Regions from separate parts of the Marinobacter sp. OP 3.4 genome, predicted to be linked through region 3. Evidence: predicted binding sites of a transcription regulator. Region 3 holds the regulator's gene; each other region holds the start of a gene.

Region 1 (7,511 bases), on a different contig from region 3:
AAACCTGGGATGGCACCGAAGCGGTGCGCAAGGCCCTGTCCTGTGTCTACCGGACCGGGCAGCGCTTTGGTGTCAACTACGTGATCGATGTACTGCGGGGATCGGAAAACGACCGTATCCGGCAGGCCGGGCACCAGACCCTGACCACCTGGGGCATTGGTACCGAGCTGTCCGTCAACCAGTGGAAATCCGTGTTCCGGCAACTGGTGGCCAATGGCTACCTGCGGGCCGATCCGGAGGGATACGGCGCTCTCCAGCTCACCGAAATCTGTCGCCCGGTGCTGCGGGGCGACACCGCCCTGGAGCTTCGCCGGGATCCGGAACGCAAGGTGACCCGGCGCCAGGACAACGACCGCAGCTCCCGCACCCAGTCCATCACAGATCCGGAAGGCTGGGAAGCTCTCAGACAGAAACGCAAGGAACTGGCGGACGAACAGGGCGTGCCACCCTTTGTCATCTTCCACGACACCACCCTGATGGAGATCCTGGATCGGCGGCCGGCCACTCTGGAGGAAATGTCGGAAGTCAGCGGTGTTGGCAGCGCCAAGCTGGAGCGCTACGGGGCCATTTTCCTGGCGGTACTGGACAGTCTTCCGCCACGTTCATAGCCGCGGCAACGACGGAAATACGTGTTTTTGCACGACATCTGCTGCAATGGCGGGAAAACGACTACACTGTCTGAATAACGAATAATTCGATGCCGCAGTGTGCGCGTACCGCCCAGCAGTTCGGAAGACCCAATGGCCCAACCAGGATCCTGTAAACTCCAGCGTGTTGTACTCCTTGCCCTGCTGATAATCATACCCACCGGCGACCTGTTGTCCGCCGCCCGGGACAGTACCGACCCAACCGTCTATCGCCTCTGGTATCGCAACTACGACAGCCCGGCCGTACTGGCGGTACTGCGGCTGGCCTTCGACAAGACCCCGGAGTATGGCCCGTACCGGATCCTGCGATCGCCGGAAATGGTCCAGGGGCGCGCCCTGGTGGAACTCCAGGAGCCGGACGAGAGACTGGTCAACATCGCCAATGTGGCGACCTCTCCTGATCGGGAGGACAACCTCTACGCCATTCCCCTGCCCATTGACGGCGGGTTACTTGGCCTGCGGGTCTGCGTGGTCAGGCAGGACAGCCTGCCACGGTTCCGGGAGGTGGAGGACCTGGACGACCTGGTGGAGAAAGGTATCAGCGTCGGCCAGGGCACCCACTGGCCGGACAGCGAGATCCTGAAGGCCAACGGTGTCCGGGTGATCACCAATACCCGATTCGAAACCCTCTTTACCATGCTGCAGCGGGAGCGGTTTGACTGCTTTGCCCGGGGCGTGAGCGAAGTGCTGTTTGACCTGGAACGGGTGAACGACGGCAGGCTGGTGATCGAGCCCAACCTGTTGCTGGCCTACCCCATGCCATCCTACTTCTTTGTCGGGCCGGGGGATCACGATACTGCCCAGAGGATCCAGCTCGGCCTGGAAAGGGCCATTTCCGATGGCAGTTTTGCCCTGCACCTGGCCACCTACTACGGCCGCGCCGTGGAGTCGCTGAATCTGGGTCAGCGTAAACTGCTGGTGCTGAAGAATCCGCTCCTCAGCGACGACTCCATCCCCATCGGTCGGGAAGTACTGGAGACCCTTCAGCAACGGATCTCCAACGGCCTTTCTCTGCGGGATAGGCCGTAAGACGACCATTCCCCGCCCGCCGGTCAGACCCGGAAACGCCGGACCTTGTCGTTCAGGTCCGACGCCACCGAATCAATCCGGTTGCTGTACTGGTCGTTCTCGGACGCCGCCGCAGCAGCATCCTGACCCTTCTCCGCGATGCGGGTGATCGAGCTGTTCAGTTCCTCCGTGACCGAGGTCTGTTCCTCCGACGCGGTAGCGATCTGGGACGTCATCTCGTTGATGGAGGTAATCGCAGAGGCAATCCGGTCCAGGGCGTCCATGGCATGCTGGGCCTTCGCCGTGCTCTCCGAGGACACTTCCGTTGAAGCCTCCATCACCCGCACCGCCTCGCTGGCCCCGGCCTGGAGCCGCTCGATCACGGCACCCACCTCGCCGGTACTCTTCTGGGTACGCTGGGCCAGGTTACGGACCTCATCGGCTACCACCGCAAAGCCCCGGCCCGCCTCGCCGGCCCTGGCCGCTTCGATGGCGGCATTCAGGGCCAGCAGGTTGGTCTGCTCGGCCACGCCCTGGATCACCTCCAGTACCGTGGTGATCTCATCCACATCCCGGCCCAGGCGCTCGATCACCTGGGCGGCACTGCCGATTTCCTCCGCCAGTCGCTCCACCGCGTCACGGGACTGGGACACCGTGCCCAGCGTCTCCCGCGCGTCGGAATCGGCGGTCTGGGCGGCATCGGCGGTCTGCTGGGCATTGCGGGCGATTTCCGAGGCGGCGGCGGACATCTCATTGATCGCCGTGGCAATCATGTCCACCTCCTGCTGCTGGCCCTCGACACTGCTGCGGCTGGTGCTGGCGGTCTGGCGCAGGGCCGCCACCGACTCATGCAGTTCGCCGGCGCCGCGCTGGGCGTCCCGGACAACGCCCTGGATGTTGGTAACGAACTCGTTGAAGCTGCCCGCCAGGCGCCCAAACTCGTCCTTGGTCTCCACATCCAGTCGGCGGGTCAGGTCCGCCTCGCCACTGGCGATGTCCGCCATGGCATTGTTCAGGCGATGCACCGGGCGCATCAGCACGCGGATACCCAGGTGCAGCAGGATCAGGGCAACCACCAGGCCGACCACCAGGATGATCAGACCCGTGGTCCGGGCCTTGCGGACCGGCGCGTTCACCAGGTCCTCATTGGCGAACATGGCCAGGTGCCAGTTCACGCCACGGGCCTGCTCAATCTCGTGGAAGCTCACCCGCCATGGAGTATCCCCGATGACCACGGTACGGGCGTCACCACCGAACTGTGGCTCCTGCCCCAGGAACCCGGCAATGGGCTCCCCCACCAGCTTATTGTCCGGATGGTAGAGCACCGTGCCATCACCACCGACCAGCGCGACATAACCGGTATCCGCCAGGTTGACACTACCCAGCAGCTCGTCCACCACATCCAGGGTGATGTCTGCCCCGGCCACGCCCCGGTACTCCCCGGAGGTCACGGGTGCCAGGGTCGACAGGATCATCTGCCCCGACGAGGCATCCTTGTAGGGCTGGGTGATGGAGGCCCGGCCCAGCTCCTGGGCCAGCTTGTACCAGGGGCGAGTACGGGGATCGTAGCCATCAGGCAGGGTCTGTTGCGCCTCACGGTTGGGCATCAGCATCTTGCCATCGGTGCGCCCCACATAGACATTGTTGAAGCCGCCACCGACATTGGCGGACTGCAGGATGGCCCTCGCCTGTTCGTCATTCTCCGCCGACGCCAGCGCCCCGGCAACGCCTTCGGTCATCCTCAGGCGGGTGTTCAGCCACTCCGCGATGCTCGCCGTAGCCTGGCTGGCCGTATCCTCCGCCATGGACTCCACGTAGCGGCTGGTGGTGGCGGTTAGCCGGTAGTCGCCGGTGACGGCATAGCTGCCGACCACCAGGACAAGCAGAATACCGAATGCGATCAGCAGTTTCTGGCCAAAGGACAGGTTCACTGGCGTTCTCCCGTGATGAATGGGCTGGAAGGCGTTACTGGAATGCATGTCGGCCACGGGGACGGAGTCTTTAGCAAACTTCTGATACCATCACGGCTTTCAGGTCCTCTGATGCGGGTATCGACGACACCGTCGATGTCAGTCAGTGTCTACAATGAGTCTTGAACACCCCCTATCGAACAGGAGCCACCATCGCCATGGCACATGAAGAACTGCACCTGAGCCTGCGCAACCTTGAGGACCAGGATTACGAACAACTCAAGGTGTTGATGGACCGGGTCTACGACGACATCGGCGGTGCCTGGCCCCGGGATACGATCAAGGCACTGGTCGACCAGTTTCCGGATGGCCAGATCTGCATTGAGGACAGCGGTGAACTGGTGGCCGTGGCGCTGACGGTGTGCGTGAAGTACGAGCGCTTCAGCAACCCCCACACCTACGACGACCTGATCCTGCGCAACGAGAAGATCTGGCACAACGCCAATGGCGACTCCCTCTACGGCCTGGATGTGTTCATCCACCCGGACTACCGGGGCTACCGCCTGGGCCGGCGTCTTTATGAGGCCCGCAAGGAGCTCTGCCGGTCCAAGAACCTGCGGGCGATCCTGGCCGGTGGCCGTATTCCCAACTATCACAAGTATGCCGGGCAGTACACGCCGGCGGAGTACATCCAGCGGGTGGATCGCAAGGAGATCTACGACCCCATCCTGACCTTCCAGCTATCCAACGACTTCCAGGTCACCCGGTTGATGCACAAGTACCTTCCGGAGGACGAAAAATCATTGGGTTACGCCACACTCCTCGAGTGGAACAACATCCTCTACACCCCGCCCTCCACGGTGCTCAATACCCGCAAGACCCAGGTGCGCATGGGGGCGGTCCAGTGGCAGATGCGGGAATTCACCTCTGTGGAGGAGGTGCTGACGCAGGTGGAGTACTTCGTCGATGCCCTGTCTGACTACAAGAGCGATATCGCCATCTTCCCCGAGTTCTTCAACGCGCCGCTGATGGGGCTCACCGACCAGATGGACCAGACCCGGGCGATCCGTTTCCTGGCCGGCTTCACCGAACAGTTCCGTGATGAAATGTCCGACATGGCGGTGAGTTACAACATCAACATTGTGACCGGCTCCATGCCCCTGATCGAGGACGACCGGGTGTACAACGTGTCCTACCTGTGCCATCGCGACGGCCGGGTGGACGAGCAGCGGAAGATCCACATCACCCCCCACGAACGCCGGGACTGGGTCATCGAGGGGGGTAACCGGTTCGAGGTGTTCGACACCGACGCCGGCCGCATCGCCATCATGATCTGCTACGACATCGAGTTCCCGGAACTGGGCCGCATGGCCGCCGCCGAGGAGGTGGACATCATCTGTGTGCCATTCTGGACCGACACCAAGAACGGCTACCTGCGGGTTCGTCACTGCGCCCAGGCCCGGGCCATCGAGAATGAGTGCTACGTGGTGATCACCGGCAGTGTCGGCAACCTGCCCAAGGTGGAGAACCTGGACGTGCAGTACGCCCAGTCATCGGTGTTCTCGCCGTCGGATTTCGCCTTCCCCCACGACGCGGTGATGGCGGAAACCACCCCCAATACCGAGATGATCATGTTCTCCGACCTCGACCTGGAAAAACTCAAGCTGGTACGTAACGAAGGCTCGGTGACCAACCTCAAGGATCGGCGTACGGATTTATACACCCTGCACACGAACGACAAGGATCATGATATCGTAGAGGATGATAGCTGAGACCGCGCCTCATCCTTTATCGTGAAACGGGCGGCAACGCACATTAAGTGCACTCGCTACGACACTGAAACTGTTGCCAAACCGGTTTCCGGTGACTAAAGTTTAGGCACTGGGAACCACAACCATAATATCCGGGGAGTCCCTGAATAGGTCCTGAACGTCATCCGTCAGGCTCCATTCAAAGGCTCCCTGACGCGTCGAGTATAAAAAATGTTGTTGGCGGTCTGCGCCGCCCAGGGAAATCAACCATGCCAATGTCAGACAATGCTTACCACACCCCCCTGCCGGACCTGGTGGCGCGGTTTACCCTGAAGAAGGGGCTATTCCGCAAGGAACTGGTAGAAGCCAGTCTGTTTGATCTGAATCAGTTCGGTTGCGTATTGAAAACCGATAAGGTGTTCGAACCGGGCGAAACCCTCGGACTGGACCTGGAAATGGACATGCCATTCGAGAACATCCAGGCAAACGGTCTGACAGGGCTGATCACCGAGCGAAGAAAGTACTGTAGCAATTTCTTTTATCATATTGATTTTATTGCAAGTGACTACCGACCGAAGGCTGAGCGTTCGGAGCAGTTCGAGCGCATTCGCGACGTACTTGACCGCAAGAAGTCCCTGCTTTCCCGCCGCGAAAATCCCAGCCTGGGCGCAACCGCCTGAACCCCTCCTGCTCTTTCCCGGGCCGGAGCCCGTTCGGGGCCACCACTGTCACAAATTCCGTCGGCCGGTTATCCGGCCGGCTTCCTTAACGGACGATCCGTTAGCTCGTCACAACCCGTGAACAGGGAGCGGTACCATGGCCAAGACCAGCAAGAGCAGTAAGACCGACAACAAACGCCCGAACGTCGACAAGATCGTCAAGAAGGTCAACAAAGAGTTCGAAAAGACCTCCGGGCAGATCGAACGACTGGTGGACGACGCCTTCAAACAGCTCGATTCGCTCCAGAACCAGATCCAGGAGCCGGTTCGCAAGCTGATGAAGGAAATCGACGAGCTCCGTGAGCGCGAAATGAAGCGTTTCCACGATGAGCTGGACCGTCGGATGGAAGAGTTCCAGAAGATCCAGGACTCGGTAATGGACCGCCTCGGCATTGCCCAGCGCGAAGCCAAGCGGGGCCAGGAGGCAGTCACCAAGTCCCTGGAGCAGGAAACCAGGAAAACGGCCAAGACCGCGAAATCAGCGGGCAAGACCACGGCCAAGACGGCAAGCAAGGCCGGAAAGAAGACCGCCACCAAGGCGAAATCCGGCGCCAGGAAAGCTGCCACCAACACCAGTGCCAGCGCCCGCAAGACCGGCGCCGCCACGAAGGCGGCCGCCAAGGGCAACGACCTGTCTGACCTGACCCGCATCAAGGGCATCGGCCCGGTCACCGCCCGCAAGCTGCAGGGTGCCGGCATCACCTCCATTAACCAGATTGCCAATCCCACCGAAGCCGAGCAGGAGAAACTGAACCAGTTCTCCAGCATGAAAGGCTTCAGCAACTGGCCCGACGAAGCGAAGAAACTGATCGGATGAAGGAAACTGAACAACTGGTACTGCGTGACATCGTATTGATTGGTGGTGGCCACAGCCACGTTGGAGTCCTCAAGCGTTTTGCGATGAAACCAGTGCCGGGGGTTCGCCTGACACTGATCTGTCGCGACACGCACACCCCCTACTCCGGCATGCTGCCAGGTTATGTGGCTGGCCACTACAGCTACGATGAATGCCACATCGACCTGAGCAACCTGGCGGAATTCGCCGGGGCCCGCTTCTACCGCGACGAGGCCATCGGCATCGACCGCGCCAACAAGCGGATCATCTGCCGTGGACGCCCGGCGGTGCCCTACGACCTGCTGTCCATCAATATCGGCTCCACACCGCAGGTGGGCGAGGTGCCCGGCGCCGGAGACCACGCCGTCCCGGTCAAACCCATCAATGGCTTCAACCAGCGCTGGCTGTCATTGCTGGAGCGGGCCGAAACCCACGAGGGCCCCATGGCCATTGGCGTGGTTGGCGCTGGCGCTGGCGGGGTCGAACTGACCCTGGCCATGCAGCACCGCCTGCGCCATGAATACCAGGCCCGGGGCAAGGATCCGGACCAACTCTCCTTCCACCTGTTCGACCAGGCCGGCGAACTGCTACCCACCCATAACGAAAAGGTGCGACAGGCGTTTGCCCGGACCCTACAGCAA
Region 2 (7,511 bases), on a different contig from region 3:
CTGGACTACTTCTTCACCACCGACTTCCGCCTGTGGGTGGTCGCGGTGAAGGTGTTCACCCCCGAGAAGATCTGGTTCGCGCTGCTCGTGCTGCCGCTGTTCCTGGTGTACTTCTTCGCGAACTCGGTGGCGATCAACGGGTTCAACCGCTTCACGCTGGCGGGCAAGGAATGGCTGAACACCCTCGTGCTGGCGGTGTTCAACGCCCTCGGGCCGATCATCCTCGTCGTCCTGCAGTACACGACGTTCTTCATCACCGGCGAGACGATCCCCGGATTCGGGGGCATCTTCAGCATCTGGCTGTTCCCCGTCATCCTGATCCTCGCCGTGGCGGCGGTGATCAGCCGGAAGATCTACCGTGCGACGAACAACCCGTACATCGGAGGCTTCATCAACGCAGCGGTCGTCACCCTCATCTCGGTGTCGAACTCGCTCGTGTTCGTCTGACACCTGTTTCCACTTCGGCGACTCGGGCCTGGCGCTTCGGCGTCGGGCCCGAGCTGCTGATGAGGAGCAGCGCAACCGTGGCTCCCGCCGCCAGCCCGCCGAGCACCGCCGCGGACACCGCGACGCTTCCCGCCCCGACCCATCCCGCGATCGGATAGGTCACCAGATAGCACGCATGCGACAGCGCGAACTGTGCGGCGAACACCAGCGATCGGTTCTCCGCGCTCGCGGCCTCGGCAAGAAGACGGCCCGTCGGCGTCGCGATCATCGACGTCCCCGCCCCGAGCACCAGCCACGCCGCGAGCATCCCCCACCACGCAGCGCCGCTTCCCGCCGGAGCCAGCGCCGCCACGCACGCTCCCGCCAGGCCGCCCGAGACGACGACGGCACCCCCCTGCATGACGGCCGGCACCGACCACCGCGCCACCGCCCGCGGCACGGCGAGCGCCGCCGCCACCGACCCGGCGCCGAACACCGCGAGGGCGACCGCGACGGCGGCGTCATCCGCTCCCGCACGTTCCTTCACGAGCACGACGGTGTTCACCAGCACGAGCGCGACGCCCGTCGCGACGACGACATTCGCGACGAGTACGAAGCGCAGCGACGGCGTGCGCAGAAAGATCCGCGCACCTCCCGCGAGTCGCTGCCAGAACGTGGATGACTCCGTCGAGACGACCCGCGGCACGGCAGCGAGGAGAACGAGCACCGCCGACCCCGCGAATCCGAACGCTGTTCCTGCGAACAGTGCTGAGAACGGCACGATAACAAGCAGCGCCGCGGCGAGCACCGGGCTGAGGATCGCCTCGAGGTCGTAGGCGATCCTCGAGAGCGACAGCGCGCGCGTGTAGTCGTCGGGTGCGGGAAGCACCGAGGGGATCAGCGACTGGAACGTCGGCGTGAAGGTCGCTGACGCGGCCTGCAGCAGGAAGATCAGTGCGTAGATCTGCCAGACCTCGGTGACGAAGGGCAGCGACGTCGCCATCGCGAGGCGCACGAGGTCGGCTCCGACGAGAACCGCTTTCGCCGGCAGACGATGAACGAGCGCGGCGATGACCGGCGCGACGCCGACGTACGCCACCATCTTGATCGTGAGCGCGGTTCCGAGCACCGCCCCCGCGGCGGCCCCGACGAGCTCGAACGCGAGGAGGCCGAGGGCGACGGTGAGAAGACCGGTGCCGACGAGCGCGATCGCCTGCGCGCCGAAGAGCAGGCGATACGTCCGATTGCCGAGCACACTTCCGATACCTGCACGCATGCGAAGATACTAAGTCATGGTGGATGGCACACTGAAGGTGTGAGCCACGACCCCGGCACGACCGTCGATCCGCAGGACGGGTATGTGGATGTCGCCGCCGAGATCTTCCGGCTCCTGTCCGACCCCACGCGCATCCGCGTCATCCTCGCGCTCCAGGAGGGCGAACGCTCGGTGACCCAGCTCGCGGAGGTCGTCGGCAAGTCTCCGACAGTCGTCTCGCAGCACCTGGCCAAGATGCGCCTTGGGCGCCTGGTGCGCGCACGGCGCGAGGGCACGACGATGTTCTACAGCCTGATCGACGAGCATGTGCGCCGACTCGTGACCGAGGCGGTGTTCCAGGCCGAGCACACCGTCGACGACGACCCGCGGCACCATCGCGGCTGACGGGGCCATCGCGGCCGGTCGTTGAGCGAGCGCAGCGAGCCGAAACGCCCCTACCAGAGCAGCAGCGCCAACCCCGAAGCGTTGTAGAGCACGTGCGCGGCGATCGCCGCCCACAGCCGCCCGGTCACGACGGTCAACACCCCGCACCCGACGCCGACCACGAGCGACCCGATGATGAGCCCGACGGGCACGAGCGACCCGGCGGCCACCACGTGCAGCAGCACGAACGCCGCGGTCGAGGTCGTGACCGCAACGATCGACGCGCCGATCCGGCCGGCGTCGGCGAGCGCATCGAGCAGCGCGCGCACCATCAGTCCGCGGAAGTACAGCTCCTCCACGATCGGCGAGATGATCACCGCGGCCGACGCGGCGACTGCGAGCGCGAGCGTCGCATCGCTCGACAGCGCTCCCCCGAGGGGCCCGCCGAACCCGCCGAGCGTCGGTGCGAAGAGTTCGACGACCGCACGCGCGACGATCGCGACGAAGAGGCCATATAAGAGGTCGGTCCAGACCCAGAACCGGATGCCGGTGGCCCGCGCAAAGCCCACGATCGACGTGAACGCGGCGGCCACCACGACGGCGATAACGAGCGGCCCGTTCGCGGCGAAGATCGACGCGACCGCGGCAAGCCAGGCGGGCATCCCCGCCCACATGGGCCCGGTCGCGTCGACGACGAGGAGGAGAAGAGCCGCAGCCCCGAACCCGCCGGCGGCCACGAGAAGCGCGCGCCAGGGCTGGTTGTACGACCGCGTGAAGAGATATGGCTCCCCCGGGGTGACGCCCGGGGCCGAAGACATAGAGAAAATGCTATCCGCAATGCCCGCCGATTCACGACGCAACGACAGCGACCCCGGGCAATTGCCCGTCAGATGTGTATAAGAGACAGGGGCGCCTGCCCGCTGCCTTCCACTATATTTCACTGATCACCCTCAATTTTTCCCTGACCCGGCCGACTAGCTTTTTTGTAAGACTTTGTGAAACCTGATGCCTTATCTGATCCAGGGCAATCAGGCTTTTATCGTTTGCTGCTATGGTTATCCGCTACCCCGTTACCAGGGTCGCCCGATACGACGGGCGGACATCACCCGACAACAGGTTGAACATGCTGACTCTGCTGAAAAACGCCCGTCTCAAATACAAGTTCTGGCTGCTGAACATTGTGGTTTTCGCAGTGATGTGCCTGCTGGTGCTCTATGCCATGTACAACACCGCCACCCTGACAGAGCAGACATTCAGGGACGTCTTCATGGAAACCGCCCCGGCCTATGCGGGTATCGTGGCGTTGCTGATGCTGCTGGAGATGGCCGGCTCGCAACTGCTGATCTCGTTCATTGAGCGGCACGTCCACCGCCTGAAGAAGACCATGGTATCCGTGCAGATGTCCGGCAACCTCAGCGAGCGGGCGCTGGTGGATTCCACCGACGAGATCGGCGAGATGGCGGAAGCCTTCAACGCCATGCAGCAGCGCACCGGCAATGTGGTCAGCGGCATGCTGGAAGCCATCAGCCGGCTGCATGGCGAGGTGAAGGAACTCACTGCCGCCGCTGAACGCCGCCGCGATGAGCTGACCCGGCAGCAACAGGGTGCCGAACGCTCCGCCCAGGTGGTGGAAGCCATGCTGCAGAGTTTCTCCGGCATTGCCGAGCAGGCGGGCATCGCCAACACCCTGTCCCACGAAGCCAACCAGGCGGCGGTGGATGGCAGCGCCCGGGTGGCCCGCAGCGCCGAATCCATCGAGACCCTGTCCGGGGCCATCGACCGGTCCGCCACTTCGGTCCAGGCCCTGGCCAACAACAGCCAGGAGATCCGCCAGGCGGTCACCGAGATCAAGGGCATTGCCGAGCAGACCAACCTGCTGGCCCTGAACGCGGCCATCGAGGCCGCGCGGGCCGGCGAGCAGGGGCGAGGCTTTGCCGTGGTGGCGGATGAGGTGCGCAAGCTGGCCCAGCGGGTGCAGGATTCCACCGACCAGATCCAGGGCACCATCGACCGTCTGCTACAGGCCATGGAAGCCGCCGTGGACCAGATGACCACCAGTTCCACGGACGCCACACGTTGTGTCAGCGAGGCCATGGAGGGCCGCCAGGCCCTGGAGGACATCAAGGGCATGGTAGGTCGCATCAACCACACCAACGCGGAAATCGCCAGTGTGTCCGCCGAGCAGACCGCCGGCACGGACGCGGTGCAGGCGGACGTCCAGGCCATCCGCGAGACCACCGAGACCATGGTCCGGGAACTGGCCGCCAGTGCCGAGATGAGCCGGCGCCTCAAGCAGTTGATTGACTCCCTGGAGCAGGTATCCCGCCAGGTCAGCGTCCAGTAGCGGGTGATTTCCGGGCGTTCTGTCGGTAACGGAAGCCGGTTAATTTAACGGGATTTTTCACAATTTTGTGATCACTGTGGCAGACTTCGCGTGTCCTTATTGCAATGGAGTCTGCCTGCCTCATGCGTTCCCTCTATCGGTTCTATGACCGGCTCGTACTGACGCACCCCTGGATCACCCTGGCACTGTTTGCCCTGGTGCTGCTGGTGGCCAGCCTGAAACTGCACCAGTTCCGCCTGGATGCCTCCGCCGAGTCCCTGGTACTGGAAAACGACAGCGCCCTGGAGGACTACCGCACCATCAACCAGCGTTTCGGTGCCTCGGACGACTTCCTGGTGGTGACCTACACGCCCCATGGCGACCTGTTTTCCCGGGACGCCATCGACACCCTGCGCCACCTGCGCAATGACCTGGCGGCTCTGGAGCCGGTGGGCTCCACCAACAGCATCCTCAACGTGCCCCTGCTGCACAGCCCCGAGCTCACCCTGGACACGGTGGAATCGGAAATCCTGACCCTGGACGAGAATGATGTGCCCCTGGACCGGGCGCGGAAATCGCTGCTGTCCAATCCCCTCTACCCCAACATGCTGATCAGCGAGGATGCCAGCACCACCGCCATACAGGTAAACCTGCCCACCCCGGATGAGTACTTCGACCTGCTGTTCCGACGCAACGAACTGCGGGACCTGGAGCGGGCCGGAAAGCTGGACGGGGAACAGGCCCGGGAACTGGAGCGGGTGTCGGATGACTTCACCGCCCTGCTGGAACGGCTGGAGGCGGAGCGGGCGCAAACCATTGCCGATGTCCGCACCATCCTGGACAACTACCGGGACCAGGCGGAGATCCACCTGGGTGGCGTGCCCATGATCGCCTCGGACATGATCCGTTTCATCCAGAACGACCTGTCCACCTTTGGCGTTGGCGTGCTGATATTCCTGCTGCTGACCCTGGTGGTGATCTTCCGCCGCTGGCAGTGGGTGGTGGTGCCCATCCTCTGCTGTGGCTTTACGGTCTGGCTGGTGTCCGGCTACCTGGGCTGGATGCAGTGGCCGGTGACGGTAATTTCCTCCAACTTCGTGTCGCTGCTGCTGATCATGACCCTGTCGCTGACCATCCACCTGATGGTGCGCTACCGGGAGTACCAGCAGGAGAACCCGGACCAGGACCAGAAACAGCACCTGCGGGACACCCTGACGGCCATGGTCAAGCCCTGCTTCTACATGGCCCTGACTACCATGGTGGCCTTCGGCTCACTCACCTTCAGCGGCATACGCCCGGTGATCGACTTCGGCTGGATGATGACCCTGGGGCTGGCCCTGGCCTTTGCCATCAGCTTCCTGGTGTTTCCGGTGCTGGTATCCCTGCTACCGGAACCAACACCCCGCCAGCTCGCCCCCGGCAGCCTGCCGGTGACCGATGCTTTCGCCCGTGTCACCGAGCGCTTCGGAGGCACCGTGCTCATCGGCTCCCTGGTGCTGGCAGTGCTTTGCGTGGCCGGCATGGCCCGGCTGTCAGTGGAAAACAGCTTTATCGACTACTTCAAGTCCGACACGGAGATCCACCAGGGCATGCTGGTGATCGACCGCAAGCTAGGGGGCACCACGCCCCTGGATATCGTGATCACCGACCTGCAGCGCCCGGATGAGTCCCAGACCGACCCTTTCGTCAGTGACTGTGACCCGTTCGTGGACGACTGCGAGGGTGGCGACCTGCGGGACACCTGGTTTACCTGGCAGAAACTGCAGCGCCTGGAGCAGGTGCACGAGTACCTGGCCAGCCTGCCGGAAACCGGCAAGGTACTGTCCATCACCACCACCCTGCGCCTGTTGGCCGATGTGAATGGTGGCGACCCCCTGGACGCCATGCAGGTGGCCTTCGTGCCCGCCTTCCTGCCGGACGACCTGAAACCGATCCTGCTGACCCCCTACATCAACGAGGAGCACCACCAGGCCCGGATCAGTGTGCGCCTGATTGATTCCATGCCGGAACTGCGCCGGGACGCGCTGTTGGAGGAGATCCACAGCCACCTGACGGAGGACATGGGCTTCAAGGAGGAGCAGTTGCTGTTCACCGGCATGACGGTGATGTACAACAATATGCTGCAAAGCCTGTTCGACTCACAGATCCGCACCCTGGGCATCGTCTTCGTGGCCATCGCACTGATGTTCCTGGCGCTGTTCCGCTCACTGAAACTGGCCCTGGTGGGCATTGTCCCCAACCTGCTGGCCGCCGGCTCGGTGCTGGGACTGATGGGCTGGCTGGGCATTCCCCTGGACATGATGACCATCACCGTGGCCGCCATCACCGTGGGCATCGCCGTGGACGATACCATCCATTACATCCACCGGTTCCGGGTGGAGTTCGAAAAGGACCGGGACTACATCGCCACCATGCACCGCTGCCACCAGAGCATCGGGCGGGCCATGTCCTACACCACCCTGACCATCATCATCGGCTTCTCGATCCTGGTGCTGTCCAATTTCCTGCCCACCATCTATTTCGGGTTGTTCACCGGCTTCGCCATGTTCATGGCGCTGATGGGTGCACTGATGCTGCTACCCCGATTAATCCTGCTGGTTAAACCCTTCGGACCCGAAGGCAGCCGCTGACACAGGAACCCGGAGCACCACCACCGGCACAAAAAAACCGCACGGCCCATAGAGGCGGTGCGGTTTTTTTGCGTCCGAACAGGAGCCTGTTCGGGCAGTGGTACGGCCTTTACTGCAGGCCGCCACCCTGCTGCTGTTGCTGCATCTGACGCTGTTGCATCTGCCGCTGCATCTGTTGTTGCTGTTGCTGCATCTGGCGCATGCGCTCTTCCAGGGTGTTGCGCTGCTCTTCAGTGAACACGCTGTCGATGCGAGCCTGCATCAGGGTGGACAGTGCGGTCATCTCACCGTTCAGCTCACCCAGGCGGGCGGCGTCTTCGCGGATGGCATCCTCGTCATAGTCAGGGCCGATCTGATCCTGAAGCTGCTGCTGGATCTCACGGGCTTCCGCCTGGAGCTCCTGAAGCTCGCCCTGAGTCTCCTCCATAATGCCGCGAATCTCTGACTGCTGCTCATCACTGAGTCCCACCATCTGGGCCAGTTGGGATACCTG
Region 3 (7,511 bases):
AACTCGTCGTCGGTAATCAGGTCACTGTCGCCGGAGGCCTTGCCGTCATTACCGGCAGGCTGGTCATCCGCCTTCGCGGTGTCTTCCTCGCCCTGATCCGGGTCTTCAATCTCCGACGAGGCCACCTCGCCGGAGAACCGCCCCTTGCCATGGAGCTGGTCCAGCAGGGCCTCGAACTCATCATCGCTGATATCATCGCCATCCTGGCTGCCGGTATCGGCGGCGCCCTGCTCCGACGAGGATGTGCTGTCGGCCTGCTTGCCGTCGTCGAGGGCATCGAGAAGCTGCTCGAACTCCTCGTCGGTAATATCCCCCTGGTCGCCACTATCCGATGCGCCCTGATCTGAATCCGGCTCCGCCGGCTGTTGGTCCGCTTTGGTCGCGGACGCCTTCGCCGGTGCCTGCCCCTCGGGCAACGCGTATTCATCCAGGGTATCGATCAGCGACTGGGGCGCGGGAGTCGGCTCGTCGCGATTCCGCACCTGGTCAAACATGGTATTGACGTAGTCCAGGGTTTCCAGCACCACGTCCATCAGCTCCGAGGTCACCGTACGCTTGTGGTTCCGCAGGGTGTCGAAGACGTTTTCGGCGGAGTGGCAGCAGTTGACCAGTGCGTCCAGCTGCAGGAATCCGGCACCGCCCTTGACGGTATGGAAGCCACGGAAGATGGCATTGAGCAGATCACTGTCATCCGGGTTCTGCTCCAGGTCCACCAACTGCTCCGATAGCTGTTCGAGTATTTCGCCAGCCTCGATCAGGAAATCCTGGAGAATCTCTTCGTCTGCATCTAATGCCATGCATTCACCTCAATTAAAAGCCGAGACTGGACAGCAGGTCGTCAACGTCGTCCTGTCCGGACACCACGTCAGACCGCTCTGCGGCGCGCATCTGGGGGCCTTCCCCCTTGATGGAGGCTTCCTTTTCCTTCAATTCATGGACGGTTCCGGTGAGCTGGTCCACATGGCTTGCCATGACCACCAGGCTCAGCAGGTTCTCCTCCACATCCTTAACCAGCGAGGTCACCTTCTGGATAACCTGCCCGGTCAGGTCCTGGAAATCCTGGGCCAGCAGGATCTCCGAGAGATCCCTGTACATTTCTTCGGCGTCGTTCGACAGGCTCTCGAAGAAGCGGTCTATACGACCGTAGAGCTCGCGGAATTCGTCCTTTTCCATTTCCCGTCGGCGCAGGCGTTGCCAGTCATCACGCAGGGATCTGGCCTCCTCGCACATGGCATTGGCCCGGGGCATGGCCACTTCCACCAGGTCCATGGTCCTGTTGGCGGCGTTGCTGGTCATTTCCACCACATACTGGAGCCGGTCCGACGCGTCGCCCATCTTCGACAGGGCTTCCTGCTGTTCGGCGTTCTGGGGCTGGATCTGGAAATTGCGGATGGCCTCGTGAAGGCTGCGGGTCAGGCGACCAACTTCCCGGTAAAGGCTCTGGTCCCTTACTTCACTCAGCTCATTGATCAGGGTCATGGCCCTGGCGTAGTCACCGGCGTTGACCTGTTTCACCAACTCGTTGGCCTGCTCCTTGAGTTGGCTGGTGATTTCCGGGTCAAGGTCTGGGCCACTGTGTTTATCTTCGCTCATGGGAGCACATCCGGACTGTCGGTTCTGGTTTCAAAGCGCACCCGACGCTTCACTCAATACGCTCGAAGATCTTCTCGATCTTCTCCTTGAGTACGGCGGCCGTGAATGGCTTGACCACGTAGCCGTTAACCCCGGCCTGGGCCGCCGCCACGATCTGGTCGCGCTTGGCTTCCGCAGTGACCATCAGGATTGGCAGGTCCTTGATCTGTTCGTCGGCACGGACCTCCTTGAGCAGGTCAAAACCAGACATGCCCGGCATGTTCCAGTCGGTGACCAGAAAGTCATACTTGCCGGAACGAAGCATGGGCAGCGCGGTGTTGCCGTCGTCCGCCTCATCGGTATTGGTAAACCCGAGATCACGCAGCAGGTTCTTGATAATCCGTCGCATTGTGGAGAAGTCGTCCACAATGAGAATCTTCATGTTCTTGTCCAATGGGACCTCCAGTTGGTCGTCGCCGGAATAGTGACCTGGGCCTGGCAGTTTGGGCCCGGGCAACGTTTGATCAGGCTGTTCCGCTTCCGCCGGTTACTGGGCGGTTGGCGTTATTCTAGCAGCCCTGGCGTCGCTTACCGTTTCAATGTGTTATCGCCCGGCAGGGCGTGCTGGATTCCTGTCGCTCCGGCGCACTCTTCACCGCTCCGGGAATCAGAGTGTGCCGGCATCGGACGCCTGCCATTCGGACAGTCGTCCCCGTAATCTCAGGGCGGCCTGGCTGTGGATCTGGCTGACCCGGCTCTCGCTCACCCCGAGCACGGCGCCGATTTCCTTCAGGTTCAGCTCTTCCTGGTAGTAGAGGCTGAGCACCAGCTTCTCCCGCTCCGGCAGCGCCTCGATGGCCCCCGCCAGGCTATGACGGAAGGCGGCGCCCGACACGTCATCCAAGGGATTGTCCGAAGCCTCCTGTTCCTGTATCGGCAGCTCCCCGGATTCATTGAGTTCATCCAGGGAAAAAAGTCGACCGGAGTTGGTGTCACTGAGGCAGGCGTGGTACTCCGGCAGGGTCATGCCGAGTTCCTCCGCCACTTCGTGATCCTGGGCTTCCCGACCCTCACGACCCTCCACCGCCTTGATGGCGGCGGACACGCGGCGGGCATTGCGGTGAACCGAGCGCGGCACCCAGTCCCCCTTGCGAATCTCATCAACGATGGCACCACGAATACGGATACCGGCGTAGGTTTCAAAGGAAGCGCCCCGGTCCGACTGGTACTTCGCGGCGGCTTCCAGCAACCCCACCATTCCCGCCTGCATCAGGTCTTCCAGTTGCACCGAATCCGGCAGCCGGGCCATGAGGTGCAGGGCGATTTTCTTGACCAGCGGCGCATGCTGCTCCACCAGGTGGTGGGCATTCCGCCGGCCGGTCTGATGGTAGATTCCGAGACTTCTGGCCAATGTCATGTATCCGGTTAACCCATACATCAGGATTGGATCAGGCGTTGGTGCTTACCAGTCGCTCCACGAAGAACTCCAGATGCCCCCGGGGGGACGATGGTAGCGGCCAGCTGTCCACCTGCTCGGCCAGGGCCTTGATGGCCAGCGAGGCCTTCGCCCTGGGGTAGGCATCAAGCACCGCCCGCTGCCTCTGGACCGCCTTGCGCACCGCCTCATCGTAAGGAACCATGCCTACGTATTGTAGTGCAACATCCAGGAAGCGCTCGGTAACCCGGGTCAGTTTGCCGAACAGGTGTTTGCCTTCCTGCTCGTTACGGACCTGATTGGCCAGGATGCGGAAACGATTAACGCCATAGTCCCGGTTCATCAGTTTCATCAGGGCATAGGCATCGGTGATGGAGGTTGGCTCGTCACACACCACCAGCAGCAGTTCCTGGGACGCGCGCAGGAAACTGACCACACTTTCGGAGATACCGGCAGCGGTGTCGATGATCAGCACATCCACCTGATCACTCAGTTCGCTGAATGCATTGATCAGGCCGGCATGCTCCATGGGCGACAGCTGGGTCATTCTCTGGGTGCCCGAGGAGGCGGGAACAATCTTGATGCCACCGGGGCCATTGACCAGCACATCACGGAGATCGCACTCACCGGCCAGCACATCGGACAGGTTATGGTTGGCGGTGATTCCCAGCAGGACATCGATATTGGCCAACCCCAGGTCCGCATCCAGCAGGATGACGCGCCTACCCATTTGCGACAGCGCAATGCCGAGGTTCACCGAGACGTTGCTTTTGCCAACGCCACCCTTGCCACCGGTGACTGCAATAACCTGAACCGGATGTGGTCTGCTCATAGAGGTCTTAGTGTCCCGCCAAGATTTTTGTCGTTCAGTATCCTGTCATGCCTGAAACCACACCGGCCAGTACCGGGTGAAGGCGGTCAGGCACCTTCCGCCATGGTCTGCTGTTTCCGGGCATCACGCAAGCGTTCAACACCCAGGCGAACCAGCGATGCGGCGTTGGCCGGGTGCAGGTCCTGGGGGATCTTCTGGCCGTCCGTCACCCAGGCCACCGGCAAAGCCGTCTCCAGGGCGAACCCGAGCACTTCGCCCAGGGTCAGGGCCTCATCCAGCTTGGTCATGATACAACCCGCAAGATTCGCCATCTTATAGCAATGCCACATGGATTTCATGATCCGGGGCTGGCTGGTGGCGGGTACCACCAGATGTGAGCGTACCGGGTGGCGGCTTTGCGCCAGTTCCTGCAACTGCTCCTGGCAGCCGGGATCGGCGCCGGACAGGCCGGCGGTGTCGATCAGCACCAGGTGGCGCCCCTCCAGCTCGTCCAGTACCGCGTCCAGGCTGTGGGTGTCGTCCACGACCCGCACCGGCACATTGAGGATGCGCCCGAACACGAACAGCTGCTCGTGGGCGGCTACCCGATAACGATCCGTGGTGACCAGGGCCAGGGAATCGGCACCATGCTCCAGCACGTACTGCGCCGCAATCTTGCCGATGGTGGTGGTCTTGCCGGAGCCGGTGGGGCCTACCAGGGCGTAGATGCCGCCCCGGCCCGCCCATTCGCCGTCACCGGTTTTCAGGCCGGCCGCCAGCGTCCTGAGGGCGCGTTTCCAGTTGTCTTCCAACTTGCCGCGACCACCTTGCCGCGCCAGACTGGCCGCCAGCTGGGAGCTCAGACCAAACTCCTCCAGACGCTCTCCCAGACGCATGCGGACCGCATCCAGCGCCTCATCGGTGCCTTTTACGGGGGCCTCTTCGGCCTGGTTGGCCGGCGCCCGTTCGCTGATCATTGCCCGCAGGGAATCCAGTTCCCGCCGCATGTCCGCCAGTTCACCGGAGGACTCCGGGGTCGTGGCACCGGCATCGGATTCCTGACGGGTTTCCGGCACCGGTGGCAGATCGTCGGCATCCAGGCGGAGGTCCAGGGATTCCCCGCCCCGGCGTGGCTCGTAACCATTACCCCGGCTGCGCAATTCCCGGATTCGGTGGCGGGAGCGGTCAAGTTCTTCCTGCAGACGGCGATGCTGTTCCGCCTGCAGTTCCGCCAGCCGGCCACCGCTGGTGGCCTCGGCGGCCACCTCACCCAGCTTCTGGCGTGCCATGTTTTCGTCATAGTCCAGGGCGGTGACAATCTCCACGCCGCCGTCAACCCGGCGGCTGGACAGGATCACCGCGTCGTCGCCCATGGCCTCCCGGACCTGCTTCAGGGCCGTGGACATGGTTGCCGCAAAGAACCGTTTGACCTTCATCTGACTCTACCTCCCAAGTGGGCCGTTACTGGCCGACCGACGCCACAATGGTAATCTGCTTGTTGTCCGGCACTTCCTGGTACGACAGTACGTGCAGGCGATCCACCCCGTAGCTGGCAAACTTCGCCAGTACCGGTCTCAGCGGGGCCGACACCAGCAGGATCGCGGGCTTGCCCATCATTTCCTGCCGCTGGGCGCTTTCCTGCAATGATCGCTGGAGCTTCTCCACCATGCCCGGTTCCAGTACCAGGCCGATGTCGTCACCACCGCCGGATTGTTGACTCTGTTGCTGACTCTTCAGCAATAACTGTTCCAGTTCCGGGTCCAGGGTGATCACCGGTATCTCCTTGTCGTTGCCACAGATGCTCTGCACGATCATCCGGCGCAGGGCCTGTCGGGCCGCCGTGGTCAGCACCTTCGGGTCCTGGCTCTTGGGATGGACGTTGACAATGGCCTCGGCAATGGAACGCATGTCGCGGATCGGCACTTCTTCCTGCAACAGGCTCTGCAACACCTTCAGCAGGATGGAGATGGACACGGTGGTGGGCACCAGTTCCTCGGACAGCTTGGGCGAGATCTTCTCCAACTGGTCCAGCCACTTCTGCACTTCCTCATGGCCCAGCAACTCATGGGCGTGGCTCTGCAGGATCTGGTTGAGGTGGGTGGCCACCACGGTGCTGGCGTCCACCACGGTATAACCGAGGGTCTGGGCATTGTCCTTCTGGTCCGACTCGATCCAGATGGCGTCCAGGCCAAAGGCCGGATCCTTGCCGGCAATCCCTTCCACCTTGCCGAACACCTGGCCGGGATCGATGGCCAGTTCCCGTTCCGGATGGATCTCCGCCTCGGCAATGGTCACCCCCATCAGGGTGATGCGATAGACATTCGGCATCAGGTCCAGATTGTCGCGGATATGCACCGATGGCATCAGGAAGCCAAGATCCTGGGATAGCTTCTTGCGGACCCCCTTGATGCGACTGAGCAACTGACCACCCTGGGATTTGTCCACCAGCGGAATCAGCCGGTAGCCCACTTCCAGTCCGACAACGTCCACCGTGGCCACATCGTCCCAACCCAGTTCCCGGGTTTCCGGCGGTGCCGGCAGGCCCTGGTCGGCTTGTTCAGCAGCACCACCCGAGCCACCAGTGGGAGCCGGTCGGCCACCGGTGTCACGCCTGGTGGCGGGCCAGCTACCACCCTCCTCTTCCACGGTCTGATGCTGCTGCTTCCATATCCAGTACGCGGCTCCCGCCGCCAGCAGACCCAGCCCAAGAAAGGCCACATGGGGCATGCCGGGAATCAGACCCAGGATGATCAGGATGGTGGCGGCAATGGCCAGCGCCCTGGGGGCATCGAACATCTGCTGCAGGATCTGCCCGCCCATGTTCTGGCTGGAGGTCACCCGCGTCACCATGATGGCGGCGGAGCTGGACAGCAGCAGCGACGGAATCTGTGCCACCAGGCCGTCACCAATGGTCAGCAGGGCGTAGTTCTGGGTGGCGGTCTGGAAGGCCAGGCCATGCTGGATCATGCCGATGCCAATCCCGCCGATCAGGTTGATGAAGAGGATCAGCAGACCGGCAACGGCATCGCCTTTCACGAATTTGCTGGCACCGTCCATGGAGCCATAGAAATCCGCCTCCTGGGCGATCTCTTCCCGGCGGTGCTTGGCCTCTTCCTGGTTGATCAGGCCCGCGTTGAGGTCGGCATCGATGGCCATCTGCTTGCCGGGCATGGCATCCAGGGTAAAGCGGGCGCTCACCTCGGACACCCGGCCGGCGCCCTTGGTGACCACCAGGAAGTTGATGATCATGAGGATGGCGAATACCACCAGGCCCACCGCGTAGTTGCCGCCGATCAGCACCGCACCGAAGGATTCGATCACCTTACCGGCGGCATCGCCACCCTCATGACCGTTGAGCAACACGATGCGGGTGGAGGCCACGTTCAGGGCCAGACGCAGCAGGGTCGCCACCAGCAGCACCGTGGGAAACGCGGCAAATTCCATGGGCCGCAGGGCGTACACGCACACCAGCAGGATGGTAATAGAGAGCGCGATATTGAAGGTGAACAACACGTCCAGCATGAACGCCGGCATGGGCAGGATCATCATGCCCAGCAGGGCCATGAGCATCACGGGAATACCCAGGTTCCCCCGTGTCAGGGATTTGACGTTGTTCAGGACAAGGGCCCGGTCCATCTTGAGGGAACTCTCCACGGCTGAGGTTGCTCTGCGTTCGCCCGGGTCGGTTTTTTG
Region 4 (7,511 bases), on a different contig from region 3:
CGCTCGATGCGCACCGGCATCTGGTTGCGGATGCTGATCCCCGCCGGCTCTTCCGTGGCCAGGCTGACGTCACTGGCCAGAATGCGCAGGCGGTGGAGGCTGGTCTGGTGGCTGGAATAACCACTGACCTGGAAGGCGATGGACGGGCGGCCCTCACCACCCTCGGTCACGAACTGCCATTCGCCATCGGGCAGACTGGTCAGCCGGCCCCGAAGCACCGAGGCGGGACCTTCATCGCTGAACAGGGGGGAATCCGGTCGGGCCAGGGTTTCCCGCAGGGTCTCGATGCGTTCCAGGCGACCGTTGACCATGAAGGCGACGTGATCGGCCAGTTGTTCCACCTCCTGAGCGGAATGGGTGACCAGCAGGATGGGGACGCCGGTGGTGGCCGGCAGGTCCGCCAGGAACGGCAGGATCTCCCGCTTGGCATCGGCATCCAGTGCGGACAGGGGTTCATCCAGCAGCATCAGTTGGGGGCTAGTGAGCAGCGCCCGGCCCAGGGCTACTCGTTGGCGCTGGCCCCCGGACAGGGTGTGCACCGGTTGCTCCAGCAGGCCGTCCAGGTCCAGCAGGGCGCGGATGGTTTCCGGGTGCAGGCGTCGCTGGTCTTTCGGCGTTCGTCGGTAGCCATAGAGCAGGTTGGCCCCCACCGAGAGGTGGGGCAACAGGCTGGATTCCTGGAACACCAGGCCGAGGCGACGATTGCTCAGTGGCACTCCCTTGCGACCGGACTGCCACTGCTGATCCTGGAAGCGGACCTGCCCACGACGCAGGCGTTCCAGGCCAGCAATTACCCGTAACAGGGTGGTCTTGCCGCAGCCGGAACGACCATAGAGGGCGGTAATGCCCTCCGTGGGCAGTGAGCCGTCCACCACCAGGGCGAAGTCGCCCTTGTGCAGGCGCACGCTGATCGACAGGGTCATGGTTTCACCCCGCCGGGATGCCGGTTCAGGCTGTATACCGTGACCAGCACCAGGAAGGCGAACATCAGCAGTCCCAGGGACAACCGATGGGCGGCGTCATAGTCCATGGCTTCGGCGTAGTCATAGATGAGTACGGACAGTACCTGGGTCTCGCCGGGGATGCTGCCGCCCAGCATCAGGATCACGCCGAATTCCCCCAGGGTGTGGGCGAAGGTCAGGGTGGCGGCGACGATAAAACCGCCTTTGCACAGGGGCAGGATCACCGTCAGGAAACGGTCCAGGGGGCCGGCGCCGAGGGAAGCGGCCACCTCCACCGGCCTGGTACCCAGGGCGCGGAAGGCTTCCATCAACGGTTGTACGGCAAACGGCAGAGAGTAGATCACCGACGCCACCAGGATGCCCTCGAAGGTGAAGGCCAGGTGGGTCAGCCCCATGGCTTCCAGGGTCTGGCCGACGGGCCCCCGGGGCCCCAGGACGATCAGCAGGTAGAAGCCGAGCACCGTGGGTGGCAGTACCAGCGGCAGCGCCACCAGGGCCTGCACGATGGTGCGGGAGGCGGAGCGTCGGTGGGCCAGCCACCAGGCCAGGGGCGTGGCCAACACCAGCAGGATCACCGTGGTCAGGCCGCACAGCTTTAGGGTGAGGTGGATGGCCTGCCAGTCCTGGGTGCTCAACTCCGGCATGGAATCACCGCCCCCTGGGAGCTTCGAAACCGAAACGGCCGAGGATGGCGGCGGCAGCCTCCGATACCATGAAGGACCGGAACCGCCATGCCTCCTCGCTGGAACCGCCCTGCTCGGTGACGACCATGGCCATGGCAAGGGGCTGGTGCAGGCTGTCATCGATCAGGGTGAACTTCCGACCGGCCAGGTCGGGGGCGAAGGTGAGTGACCAGGCGATGAGTCCCGCATCGGCGGCACCGGATTCCACCATGGCGGCGGTCTGGCCGATGTTCTCGCCATACACCAGTTTGGGTTGTAGCGGTTGCCACAGGTCGAGGGCCTGCAGGGCTTCCTTCGCCCGTTTCCCGTAGGGCGCATGGCGGGGCTGGGCGATGGCAATCCGCCGGATATCGTCACCGGCCAGGTCCGGGGGTGTCAGGGCTCCACGCTGCGGGTCATGGTGCCACAGCACCAGCCGCCCCACGGCATAGACCTGCGGATCGGTGGCGGAGGCGTCCATGCCAGCGAGGCGTTCCGGGTAACCGGTGTCGGCGGACAGAAAGATATCGTAGGGGGCGCCGTTGAGTACCTGGGTGGCCAGTTTTCCGGAGGCGCCGAACACCACCCTGACGGAGGCGTCCGGGTACTGTTGCTCAAAGGCATGGGTCAACTCCGGCATGGCCAGCCGCAGGCTGGAGGCGGCGGCAACGGTCAGGGCGTGGGCGGGGGTCGTCAGCAGTAGTGCCAGCAGGCTGGCGGTCAGAAAGATTCGCATGGCAAAGGAGGTCTCCATTGAATCGCCAGATTAGCCCATTTCAAACCGGTGTAAAACCTGACGCCAACTATCCCTGTCCGCTCATTGATCGCCTTGCTGGCAGCCGGCTAATAGTGCCGCCATGGCGGGGCGGCCCAGGGCGGTCACACGCTGGATATTGCGCTCGGGAATGGCGTCGGTGTCCGGGTAGGCGTCGATGGCCCGCTCCAGGCTGGCTTCCCGCAGCAGGTGCAGCATGGGGTAGGGTGAGCGGTTGGTGTAGTTCTCGGCCGCATCGGCGTTCGTATCGGCGAACTGGTACTGGGGGTGGAAGCTGGCGATCTGGAAGATACCTTCCAGGTCGAGTGCCTGGATCAGGCCGTCCGTCACCGCCAGGAAGTCGTTGTAGTCATGGAAATCCTGGAGCACGGCGGGGTGCACCAGCAGGGTGGTCTCAATGCTGTCGTCATCGGTCAGTAGCAGCAGTTCCCGCTGAAGGTCGGCCAGCAGTGAATCCTCGGTGTCCGCTTCGCTTACCGAAAAGCGAATACGGTCATTCACCAGTTCGCGACGGGCAAAGGGACACAGGTTGAGGTCGATTACCACGTCCTGCACCCAGCGTCGGGTGGCCTGGACAACCTTTTGTGGGTTCATGGGCTCCGGGGTCCTGACAGTCAGGTCATTTCATTAGCCAGCTATGATACAGTGCCCGGTCGCAAAAAGGGTGGATGGATATCGATGGCACTGCTGATTCTGGTAACGGTTCTCTGGGCATTTTCCTTCAGTCTGATTGGCGAGTTCCTGGCCGGGCACGTGGACAGTGATTTTGCGGTACTCAGCCGGGTACTCCTGGCGGCGCTGCTGTTCCTGCCGGTGACCCGTTGGGCCGGAGTTCCCGGGCGCCTGAAGCTGGGCATCATGGTTACCGGTGCGTTGCAGTTCGGTATTACCTATCTCTGTCTTTACCGCTCCTTTGCCTATCTGACCGTGCCCGAGGTGTTGCTGTTCACGGTCTTCACGCCGCTGTATGTGACCCTGGTGGACGACGCGCTGTATCGCCGGTTCTCCCCGGTGGCGCTGCTGGCGGCGGCGGTGGCCACCCTGGGCGCCGGTATCATCCGCTACGACGGGCTCAGCCAGGATTATCTGACCGGCTTCCTGCTGCTGCAAATGGCCAACCTGACCTTTGCCGCCGGTCAGGTGGGGTACAAGCACCTGATGCGTGCCTACCCGCTGCCGGTGCCCGCCTGGCGGACCTTCGGCTACTTCTTCCTGGGGGCGCTGACCATTGCCCTGCCGTCGTTCCTGATCTTTGGCGACCCTGCCAGGCTGCCGTCCACCGGCCTGCAGTGGGGCGTGCTGGCCTGGCTGGGGCTGGCGGCTTCCGGCCTGGGCCTGTACCTGTGGAACCGGGGGGCATGCCTGGTGGACGCCGGCACCCTGGCGGTGATGAACAACGTCCTGGTGCCCGCTGGCCTGGTGGTCAACCTGCTGATCTGGAACCGGGAGGCCGACCTGCTGCGGCTGGTCATCGGCGGCGGGGTGATCGCCCTGTCACTGTGGCTTAATGCCCGTTTCCACCCCCGGGCGCACCTGCAGGCCACCGCCTGACCGGGCACCCCGGGGGCCGGACTGTTCGATTCCTTTTGTTGCTTACCGTTTCTTTTTGTTAGCTAACGCATTTATTGACTAAAGTGAGTGTATTCGGCGCCGATACCCGTGAAACCAGCGGGCTGTGGTGGTGCCCGATGGAAGCCTGGTGTCCTGCGGGACACTCACTACCCTTGTCCATCGCCATGGAATCATACTGACTATGCGCAATAACGGCCCCGTTACCCAACGAGAAGCCAGAATGAAGCCGGGCAGCCGGCTGATCACTACAACCACGCTCAAGGGCGTGATCACCTACTGCAACGACGACTTTGCCGAGATCAGCGGCTTCAGCCGCGACGAACTGATCGGCCAGGCACACAACATCATCCGGCACCCGGACATGCCCCAGAGTGTGTTCAAGCTGATGTGGGACACCATCGGCGCCGGCAAGCCGTGGATGGGCGTGGTCAAGAACCGTTGCAGGAATGGTGACCACTACTGGGTCAGTGCCTATGTCACCCCGATTCTGGAGAACGGCAAGGTCACCGGTTATGAATCGGTCCGGGTGGAGCCGACCCGTGAACAGGTCGAACGGGCGGGACAGCTCTATCGCCGACTGTCCGCGGGGCGGGGCGCCTTCGGTACCAGTACCCGTCTGAAGTCGGTGATCCGGTCCGGCTGGCCGATGCTGATCCCGCTGGTTGCCAGCCTGGTGGCGGTGTCCCTGGATACGTTCTGGCCAGCGGTAGCGCTGGTGGTTGCGGGCTTCCTGGTGGGATGCGGGCTGCAGGCCACCTCCATCACCCGCAGGTTACGGGCATTGGTTGATCTGCGTCCGGATGCGTTCCATGACCCGCTGGTGGCGAAGACCTATACCAGTGAAACCGGGCTGTTTGCCGAACTGGGCATGGTACTGTTGAGCGAGGAAGCCCGTATCCGGACGGCCCTGACGCGGATCGAGGACAGCTCCGAAGTGCTGTCCCGGACGGCCCGGGAAGGGCTGGAGATGATCGCCGAGGGTGCCCGGGCCATTGAGGACCAGCGGCAGGAGACGGAGCAGACCGCCTCCGCCATGAACGAAATGAGCGCCTCCATCCAGGAGGTGACCGACAGCGTTAGCCGCAATGCCGAAGGGGCGTCCCAGGCCAGCGAGCTGGCGCGGAACGGGGGCCGCCTCAGTGCCGAGGCCTTGCAGTCCATCGAGCACCTGGTGGCCCAGGGCACGACGGTCGGCGAGACCGTCACCCGTCTCGGGGAGTCCACCGAAAAGATCGGCGAAGCGGCGCGACTGATTTCCGAAATTGCCGACCAGACCAACCTGCTGGCCCTGAACGCCGCCATCGAAGCGGCAAGGGCCGGTGAGCAGGGGCGTGGCTTTGCCGTGGTGGCGGATGAGGTCCGCTCCCTGGCGCAGCGTACACGCCAGTCCACGGTGTCGATCCATGAGGTGATCGACAGCTTCCGTTCCCAGGTGGACCAGGCTGTCCAGGCCACGCGGGACGGCGAGGAGATCGGCCAGCACGGCCTGACCAAGGTGCAGGAAACGGAGGCCGCGCTGAAGGACATCGTGCACACCATCCAGGAGATGTCCGACAGCTTTGTCAGCATGTCGGCGGCTTTCGAGGAGCAGAGCCAGGTGTCGGAGGAAATCAACCAGCAGGTTGTGCGCATCTCCGGCCTGGCGGATACCAGTACCGAAAAGGCCGACGGCGCCCGCCAGGCCAGCGAGGAAATCAGCCAGCAGGCCCGGGGCCTTAACGATCTGGTGGCGCGATTTGTCAGTCGCCAGTAATCCCCTGATGTGACGATTATTTCCTGAAATTGCCGGCACAGCGGACCAATTCCGGCTGCTGTGCCGGTACAGTACCTGACCCGCCGTTGCACACTTTCTGTGCGGCCAAGGTGGCATCAGCCGCCTGACACTGGCACAATCCGCCGCCAATTGCTGGTTTCCGGCAGGGAACACCACGACCAGCTATTCTCTTATTCCACTCCCAATGACAACTGTACCAGTACAGGGTTTAACTATGTCTGAAAAAGCTATGGCCGGTCGGGGCAACTGGTCGTCCCGTATGGCCTTTATCCTGGCCGCCGCGGGCTCCGCCGTGGGCCTGGGCAATATCTGGAAGTTCCCCTACATGACCGGCGAAAACGGCGGCGGTGCCTTCGTGATCGTCTATCTCGCCTGTATCGCCGTGATTGGCGTTCCCATCATGATGGCGGAAGTGTTCGTGGGCCGTAACGGTGGCCGCAACCCGGTGGCGAGCATGCGGATCGTGGCCGAGCGCAACCTCAGCAACCCCGCCTGGCGGGTATCCGCCATCATTGGTGTGCTGGCGGCGTTCATGATCCTGTCGTTCTACTCGGTCATCGGTGGCTGGTCCGCCTCCTATGTCCTGCATTCCGGCATGGGTGATTTCGTTGGCCAGGACGCAGACGCCGTCGGCAGCATCTTCAGTGCTCTGCTCGCGAGCCCCGGCATCCTGCTGTTCTGGCACACAGTGTTCATGGCGCTGGTGGTCTTCGTGGTCTCCCGGGGCCTGAAAGGCGGTCTCGAACGCGCGGCGAAGATCCTGATGCCGGCCCTGTTCGTGCTGTTGCTACTGGTCGTGGGCTACGCCACCACCACCGGGCATTTCGGCCAGGCACTGGACTTCCTGTTCACTCCGGACTTCAGCAAACTGACTTGGGATGCCGCGCTTCAGGCACTGGGGCAGGCCTTCTTCACCATGAGTCTGGGCATGGCCATCATGATGGCCTACGGTTCCTATCTGGGTAAGGATGTCTCCATCGGCCGGGCGGCCGTGGGCGTGGGCATCATGGATACCCTGGTGGCGCTGCTGGCTGGCCTGGCGATCTTCCCGTTCGTGTTCGCCAACGGCCTGGAAGCGGGCCAGGGCCCGGGCCTGATCTTCGTCACCCTGCCGCTGGCCTTCGGCCAGATGCCCCTGGGTGTGGTGTTCGCCACCGTCTTCTTCGTGCTGCTGCTGTTTGCCGCCTGGACGTCCGGTATTTCGCTGCTGGAGCCGGTCACCGAGTGGGTGGAGGAGAAAATGGCGATCACCCGCACCTCGGCGGCGATCCTGGCGGGTGTTGCCTGCTGGCTGCTCGGTGTTGCCTCGATCCTGTCGTTGAACGTCTGGTCCGATGTCTACCTGCTGGGCATGTTCGAGCGTTTCGAGCAGACCGCGATCCTGGACCTGCTGGACTTCTTCACCGCCAACATCATGCTGCCGCTGTCCGGTCTGCTGACGGCCCTGTTCGTGGGCTGGTGCGTGGCGAAGGAATCCCTGCAGGCGGATATGGCCATGTCCGACGGGCTGTTTGCCGTATGGCGTAACCTGCTGCGGTTTGTGACGCCCATTGCTGTACTGGCGGTGTTCATCTACAACCTGATGTAAAAAAGCGACCAGCACAAAACCAGAAAGCCGGAGGCCGGGTGCCCCTTCCGACACAGTCAGAGAACAGGGTTCTCGTGTCGGAAGGGGCACCCGGCCTTCGGCGTTTTGCACCGCCCAAACATGCCTGGGTGGTTCTCGGAGCTTCCTGGGCCAACGGGTTCGGCGACGTCCCTTTTGC

The links. The regulator FliA, encoded in region 3, starts transcription of late flagellar genes. The targets are predictions, from matches to a motif close to CTAAAGTTTNNNNNNNNNNNGCCGNTAA.
Region 1: a site for FliA is predicted at 3,633-3,660, ahead of RO069_RS16815 (methyl-accepting chemotaxis protein). Genes of this name have one in related genera too.
Region 2: a site for FliA is predicted at 3,015-3,042, ahead of RO069_RS18445 (methyl-accepting chemotaxis protein). Genes of this name have one in related genera too.
Region 4: a site for FliA is predicted at 4,029-4,056, ahead of RO069_RS03950 (methyl-accepting chemotaxis protein). Genes of this name have one in related genera too.

What each region holds. Positions count from the first base shown of each region.
Region 1 is NZ_JAVVLT010000102.1:10,473-17,983, forward strand. Features, by position in the region: gene recQ (DNA helicase RecQ) at 1-608, shown strand, start outside; gene RO069_RS16810 (hypothetical protein) at 741-1,676, shown strand; gene RO069_RS16815 (methyl-accepting chemotaxis protein) at 1,700-3,586, opposite strand; gene RO069_RS16820 (bifunctional GNAT family N-acetyltransferase/carbon-nitrogen hydrolase family protein) at 3,784-5,337, shown strand; gene RO069_RS16825 (hypothetical protein) at 5,586-5,996, shown strand; gene RO069_RS16830 (helix-hairpin-helix domain-containing protein) at 6,133-6,852, shown strand; gene selD (selenide, water dikinase SelD) at 6,849-7,511, shown strand, end outside.
Region 2 is NZ_JAVVLT010000109.1:15,448-22,958, reverse strand. Features, by position in the region: gene RO069_RS18465 (alpha/beta hydrolase family protein) at 1-447, shown strand, start outside; gene RO069_RS18460 (MFS transporter) at 413-1,702, opposite strand; gene RO069_RS18455 (ArsR/SmtB family transcription factor) at 1,742-2,086, shown strand; gene RO069_RS18450 (CPBP family intramembrane glutamic endopeptidase) at 2,137-2,883, opposite strand; gene RO069_RS18445 (methyl-accepting chemotaxis protein) at 3,189-4,409, shown strand; gene RO069_RS18440 (efflux RND transporter permease subunit) at 4,532-7,018, shown strand; gene RO069_RS18435 (Spy/CpxP family protein refolding chaperone) at 7,128-7,511, opposite strand, start outside.
Region 3 is NZ_JAVVLT010000014.1:64,179-71,689, forward strand. Features, by position in the region: gene RO069_RS02170 (chemotaxis protein CheA) at 1-797, opposite strand, end outside; gene RO069_RS02175 (protein phosphatase CheZ) at 811-1,593, opposite strand; gene cheY (chemotaxis response regulator CheY) at 1,643-2,026, opposite strand; gene RO069_RS02185 (RNA polymerase sigma factor FliA) at 2,240-2,989, opposite strand; gene RO069_RS02190 (MinD/ParA family protein) at 3,021-3,839, opposite strand; gene flhF (flagellar biosynthesis protein FlhF) at 3,926-5,254, opposite strand; gene flhA (flagellar biosynthesis protein FlhA) at 5,280-7,454, opposite strand.
Region 4 is NZ_JAVVLT010000024.1:9,035-16,545, forward strand. Features, by position in the region: gene modC (molybdenum ABC transporter ATP-binding protein) at 1-923, opposite strand, end outside; gene modB (molybdate ABC transporter permease subunit) at 920-1,606, opposite strand; gene modA (molybdate ABC transporter substrate-binding protein) at 1,611-2,360, opposite strand; gene RO069_RS03940 (DUF1415 domain-containing protein) at 2,442-2,993, opposite strand; gene RO069_RS03945 (EamA family transporter) at 3,078-3,950, shown strand; gene RO069_RS03950 (methyl-accepting chemotaxis protein) at 4,192-5,724, shown strand; gene RO069_RS03955 (sodium-dependent transporter) at 5,960-7,333, shown strand.